DNA from 3 places in the Peribacillus sp. NPDC060253 genome. Region 3 is predicted to be linked to each of the others. Evidence: riboswitches for the same ligand, from Rfam matches in the RefSeq annotation. Region 3 holds a riboswitch; each other region holds the start of a gene.
What was found. Region 3 has a riboswitch for S-adenosylmethionine ahead of ACFWE9_RS24270 (Na+/H+ antiporter NhaC family protein). Riboswitches for the same ligand answer to the same signal wherever they lie in the genome.
Positions count from the first base shown of each region.

Region 1: it holds a riboswitch for S-adenosylmethionine, as region 3 does, so the genes downstream of both, ACFWE9_RS22290 (methionine biosynthesis PLP-dependent protein) here and ACFWE9_RS24270 (Na+/H+ antiporter NhaC family protein) in region 3, are expected to answer to the same signal.
Region 2: it holds a riboswitch for S-adenosylmethionine, as region 3 does, so the genes downstream of both, mtnW (2,3-diketo-5-methylthiopentyl-1-phosphate enolase) here and ACFWE9_RS24270 (Na+/H+ antiporter NhaC family protein) in region 3, are expected to answer to the same signal.

Region 1 covers NZ_JBHXAS010000123.1:8,092-10,297, reverse strand. Annotated here, with positions in the region: gene fumC (class II fumarate hydratase) at 1-629, opposite strand, end outside; SAM riboswitch class I at 967-1,080, shown strand; gene ACFWE9_RS22290 (methionine biosynthesis PLP-dependent protein) at 1,167-2,206, shown strand, end outside.
Region 2 covers NZ_JBHXAS010000019.1:20,203-22,408, reverse strand. Annotated here, with positions in the region: gene ACFWE9_RS07505 (pyridoxal phosphate-dependent aminotransferase) at 1-799, shown strand, start outside; SAM riboswitch class I at 922-1,074, shown strand; gene mtnW (2,3-diketo-5-methylthiopentyl-1-phosphate enolase) at 1,177-2,206, shown strand, end outside.
Region 3 covers NZ_JBHXAS010000159.1:3,622-5,827, forward strand. Annotated here, with positions in the region: gene ACFWE9_RS24270 (Na+/H+ antiporter NhaC family protein) at 1-1,054, opposite strand, end outside; SAM riboswitch class I at 1,245-1,352, opposite strand; gene ACFWE9_RS24275 (SOS response-associated peptidase) at 1,664-2,206, opposite strand, start outside.

The sequences.
Region 1 (2,206 bases), on a different contig from region 3:
AAGTCTTTTTCAAGCATCGCCTTCCAACCGGAAATTTCTTGTCCTAAAGTTAGTGGAGTTGCATCTTGAAGGTGTGTCCGGCCAATTTTCACGACATCCCAAAATTCTTTTTCTTTTGAATCGAATGTATCACGAAGTGCTTTGATGGCAGGAACCAATTTTTCAGCGACTTCCATGAAGGCTGCAATGTGCATGGCGGTCGGGAATGTATCATTGGAGCTTTGTGCCTTGTTAACATCATCATTCGGGTGAAGAGTTTCAGATTCACCATTTTCTTTTAACCATTCATTCCCTTTGTTAGCGACCACTTCGTTCAGGTTCATATTACTTTGTGTGCCGCTTCCCGTTTGCCAGACCACAAGCGGGAAATGTTCATCAAGCGTACCTTCAAGAATTTCGCCGCAAATCTTAATGATGGCATTTTTTTTCACTTCCGAAATATCACCAAGATCATAGTTCACCTTTGCCGCAGCTTGTTTAACATATGCAAATGCACGTACTAATTCAATTGGCATTTTTTCATTACCGATTTTGAAATTATTGCGGCTTCTCTCAGTTTGTGCTCCCCAATATTTATCAGCAGGAACTTTCACTTCACCCATCGTATCTCGTTCGATTCTGTATTCCATGTGTTCTCCTCCTAAGTTTGCACTATTCATCGAAGACCTTATGTATATGAAATGAATAATGTCGTATTATTTTTCTCTCTATACATTGTACAAATTTTATTATTTTAAAGCAAAAAAACCGTCCAGCTTCCCCTCCCCTTTTTCTAAATAATCCATTTAATATTGCGATTATCCCTGCCCCCCTGCAGATTTTTGATGTTTTTTTAAAATACGTAAAGTGTCGATACCGCTTGGCCCCAACCGACCCAACCCTGCACATCTAAGCAATTTCCTTCCAAAATGTTCTTGACAGTAATTTATATATATAGTAAATTCAAAAGAAATTGAATAATCTAAACTCTTATCGAGAGAGGTAGAGGGAATGGCCCGATGACACCTCAGCAACCTTCATTTGTTTCAAACCAATGAAAAGGTGCTAATTCCACAAGTTTGTGAACTTGGAAGATAAGAAGAATGACTCATCCCCATTTAATCAAAGTCTTCTTCTTAAAGAAGACTTTTTTTTATTTTATATAACTCAAAGGAGCAGTGAAAACTATGTACAAAACCGAAACATATCTTGCTCAATTAGGAAATCGCAGTGAAACGGCGACGGGAACAGTCAATCCGCCGGTATACTTTTCAACAGCTTTCCGCCACGAAGGAATTGGCCAATCGACAGGATTCGATTACACAAGGACAGGTAATCCCACACGACAGCTATTGGAACGATCCATTGCCGATTTGGAAAAAGGCGACCAAGGATATGCCTGCAGTTCAGGAATGGCTGCCATTTCCACGATACTGGCTTTATTTAAATCAGGCGATGCATGGATTGTCAGCGAGGATCTTTATGGCGGTACATATCGACTGTTAGAACAAGGTTTTAAAAAATGGGGGTTGCAGTGTGACTATGTAAACACTTGTTGTTTGGAGGATATCGAGAAAGCCATCACTCCTCACACGAAAGCCATCTTCATCGAAACTCCCACTAACCCCCTTATGCAGCAAACGGACATTAGCGCCGTTGCCGCACTGGCAAAACAATTTAATCTATTGTTAATCGTTGATAACACTTTTTATACGCCTCTTATTCAGCAACCCATCCTGCTTGGCGCGGATATTGTCATTCACAGTGCCACCAAGTATCTAGGTGGTCATAATGATGTACTTGCCGGACTGATCGTGGCTAGCGGCGCGGATTTATGTGAGGCACTTGCCTTCCATCATAATGGTACCGGCGCGGTCTTGAGCCCCTTTGATTCTTGGCTGCTGATGCGCGGAATGAAAACCCTGGCATTGCGGATGGAACGTCATGAAAAGAATGCCAAGATACTTGTAGATTACTTATCGGAACATGATTGTGTAACGGACGTATTGTATCCCGGAAGAGGCGGCATGATTTCATTCCGTATCATTGATGAATCAGCGGTCAACCCATTTTTACAATCGCTCTCATTAATTTCGTTTGCAGAAAGCCTTGGAGGGGTTGAAAGCTTCATCACCTATCCCGCTACACAAACACATGCCGATATACCGCTTGAAGTCAGAACGGCAAATGGGGTTTGTAATCGCCTGCTCCGCTTCTCCGTTGGCAT
Region 2 (2,206 bases), on a different contig from region 3:
TGATCCCGGCTATCCTGATTATCTTTCCGGTGTTGTTCTAGCTCAGGCAAAAACGGAAGTCATGCCGCTGACAGAAGAAAATGGTTTTCTTCCGGATTACAAAGATATACATAGTGACGTGCTTGATAAAGCAAAAATGATGTTCTTGAACTATCCGAATAATCCTACTGGTGCATCTGCAACTTTAAGTTTCTTTGAGGAAACGGTCTCCTGCGCAAAAGAGCATTCCATTTGTGTGGTCCACGATTTTGCATATGGGGCGATAGGATTTGAAGGGAAAAAACCGATAAGTTTTCTCCAAGCTGAGGGAGCGAAGGATATAGGAATTGAGATATATACACTATCGAAAACATATAATATGGCAGGGTGGAGAGTCGGCTTCGCAGTTGGGAATAAAAGTGTCATAGAAGCGCTTGAGCTTTTGCAAGACCATCTTTATGTGAGTCTCTTCCCGGCGATACAAGAAGCAGCGGCAAGTGCTTTACTTGACTCGCAGAGTTGTGTAGAGGAGTTAGTGAAGAAATACGAGGGGCGAAGGAATGTTTTCATTGAGGGATTACAGGCCATCGGCTGGGATGTCAAAGCTCCGGACGCCTCTTTTTTTGCCTGGCTCAAGATACCAAAAGGGTTTACATCCGAGAGTTTTGCGGATTATTTATTAACGCATGCCCACGTAGCTGTAGCTGCTGGAAATGGATTTGGTGAATTTGGCGAAGGGTACGTCAGGGTAGGGCTTCTTACTTCCGAAGAACGGCTTAAAGAGGCTGTCGAACGGATACGCGCATTAAACATATTTTAACTGGGGGAGAAGTTATCCACCTTAAATAATCATAAACCTATTGACAATGTACGGATTACCTGTCAGAATACAAACTAAATTCTTAATCTTTCGATACTTAAACATAACTATATATCAGCGTTTTCTTATTTTGAGCAGGTGGAGGGACTAGCCCTATGAAGCCCAGCAACCGACCGTAATTCCATTGTAAAATGGGGCGGAATTCTTCGCCGGATTTTCTTGAAATCCACAAGGCACGGTGCTAATTCTTGCAGCTAATGGCTGGGAGATAAGAAGATGGCTTTTTAAAGCCTCTTCATTGTGAAGGGGCTTTTGCCAATTTGAGATTTAAAGTTAATGACTTCGAGATTCTACTAACGTGTTATAGGAGTGATCAGATGAGCGAGATAATCGCTACTTACTTAATTCATGATTTTGATGGAAAACATGAGAAAAAAGCAGAAAGCATTGCCTTGGGTTTGACTGTGGGAACATGGACGGACCTGCCCCATTTAGTTCAGAAGCAGCTGGAAAAGCATAAGGGACGTGTCGTCTCTGTGACACCATTAGCTGAAGAAGAGAAGGCTAACCGCTATTTTGATCGTAAAGTGTACCGTTCATTCATTAAAATTGCTTATCCAGCAGGGAATTTCTCTAATGATTTACCCGCAATCCTCACGACGGTCTTCGGTAAACTTTCATTGGACGGTGAAATTAAACTGATCGACTTGGATTTTATCGGTGATATTCACAAGGCTTTTCCTGGTCCGCAATTTGGTATTGCAGGCATAAGAGAGAAGATTGAAGTATATAATCGGCCTCTTGTGATGAGCATTTTCAAAGGTGTGTTAGGACGGGATTTAACATTCCATAATGAGCAACTGAAGCAACAGGCATTAGGAGGTGTCGATCTTGTAAAAGACGACGAGATTCTCTTTGACCAGGAACAGACTCCTTTTATCGATCGAATTAAAACCGGAAAAAGAATATTGAATGAAGTCTATGAAACCACTGGTCACCGAACTTTATATGCTGTCAATCTATCAGGGAAAACATTTGAATTATTGGATAAGGCAGAGCAAGCGGCTGAAGCAGGGGCAGATGCTTTATTGTTCAACGTTCATACATATGGTTTGGATGTAATGCAAGCCTTGCGTGAACATGATCGAATCAAGCTGCCGATCATGGCACATCCCGCATTTAGCGGAGCGTTGGCTTCTTCATCTTTTTATGGAATCGGCTATCCATTATTGCTTGGTAAATTAGTGAGGCTATCAGGTGCAGATTTATCCTTATTCCCATCCCCTTATGGAAATGTCGCACTTGAAAAAGACGAGACATTAGCCATTGCAAAAGCTCTGACAAAAGATGAACTTTCTTGGAAAAAGGCCTTCCCTGTTCCTTCAGCTGGTATTCATCCGGGCATGG
Region 3 (2,206 bases):
CAAGAGGTCCGGCAATAATTATTGAAATCGTGTTATTGGCCGTTGAAAGGTTAGTCAAACTAACAAGCCCGGCAATGCTGAATTCAGCGCCTTTTTTTGATTTACTATTTCGGAGCACGACTTGGAGAAGATAATCAATGCCGCCATTATGTCTGATGACAGACACCATTCCTGCAATTAAAATGGCCAGGAAAGAGATTTCATACATTCCCGCCATCCCAACTCCCGTCTTTTGAATGACATCCAACAGTTTATAACTGCCATCCGCCATACCGATCATACCTGCAAAAACAATTCCTGTGGAAAGAACCAGGAACACATTGACACCTGCCAATGCTGTGATCAAAACACCAAGATAAGGAAGGATCTTCACCCAATTATATGAATGTTGGGAGATGGAGGCTTGTTCTCCCATTGTTAAAATTCCTAGGATGGCACATGTGATGATGGCAGCAGGTAACACGATGAAAAAATTCACTTTAAACTTATCCTTCATTTTAGTGCCCTGAGTACGAACTGCCGCTATTGTCGTATCTGATATGAAGGATAGGTTATCACCAAACATCGCACCACCGATAACGGCGGCCATTGAAAGGGCAAGCGAAATATCAGTTTGCTCACTAATTCCCACCCCTATAGGTGCAAGCGCTACAATCGTTCCCATGCTTGTCCCCATTGATAAAGAAATAAAACATGCGATAATGAAAATCCCTATCATTAAAAGATTTTGCGGAAAAACCGCAAGGGCAAGATTCACCGTTGATTCAACTGCCCCCATGCCATTTGCAACTTCTGAAAAAGCGCCGGCCAAAAGGAAAATGATAACCATTAACATAATATTGGAGTCCCCGGCACCTTTACAAAAAATTTCGACCTTTTCATTGAAAGACTCTTTTCGATTCATTGCCAGTGCGGCGGCTGATGCAATTGAAATCGCTACAATCACAGGAAATGAATAAAAATCTTTTGTAATGACCCCTGAACCTATAAATAAAATTAAAAACACGACAAATGGGATCAACGCCCATGGATTCCCTTTATTGTTTGTACTCATGATGAACACCTCTTTTTATTTTTCCCATGACATGTGTCACAGCTCTTATTCTTTTAACAGTTTTCGCAAATATCCCCTATTAAAAGATGATAATATCCCAGTCATGGAAGAATGCTAAAAAAACTGTAAGCAAAAAAAGACCCCTTCTATTAAAAACAAGAAGAGGTCTTTTAATTTATAAAAAACACCCTCCTTATCTTTCAGGCTAGAATCTGCCTGCTGGATTTGGCACAGCACTCCTATTAAGTCTGCTGCCGAGACATCTTCGGGCCAGTCCCTCCGTCTCTCTTGATAAGAAGATCTACATTATATAGTGAAAATAATATCAAATGTCACGAAGTCCTCAGAAAAGCAGCAGGCTGGAAACTTGCCGAAACCACTCTAAGTTTAGATGAGTCCACTTTCTGAAAGTGACATCGAATGTCAAATTGAAAAGCAAATATAAGAGTACAGCATTTTGTTTATTATCGCAAGGTTAAGTTAAAATTATTCCACATGATTAAAAAGGGATTTTTATAAGTGCAGTAAATAAGTTTTATTAACATTACACCCCCTAATATCGCCATTTATTGGGAAGGAACGAATATAAAAAAGAGGTCTAAAGACCTCTCAGCAATTTTTTTGTATTAGGGTAGGTGAATTATTTTTAGTCGAGTTCACATCAGTCGATACTTCAAATGCTTCCATCTGTTCCGAATCGAATGACTTTAAATATTGCTGCAGATAGGCAGGATCATTAATGGATGGATTCAACCAATCTTTTTCATCTTCCGGTTTAAGGATGACAGGCATACGATCATGAATCCTGGACATTAGCTCATTAGGAACGGTTGTTATAACGGAGCATGAATATATACTGATGCCTTCGGGAGATTTCCAGAATTCCCAAAGACCGGCCATTCCAAATGGAGCATGAGTCTTAAGTTTTATTCGCATCGGTATTTTTCGCTCTGGTGTCTTCTTCCATTCATAAAAAGAGTCAGCGACTATCAGGCATCGTTTCTTCTTATACGCATTCTTGAAGCTTGCCTTCTCAGCAATGGTTTCCGCCCTGGCATTGATCATTTTGTAGCCCACTTTTTCGTCTTTTGCCCAAAAAGGAATGAGCCCCCACCGAAGATATCCAAGTCGATTCCTAGTTCCGTCATTAAT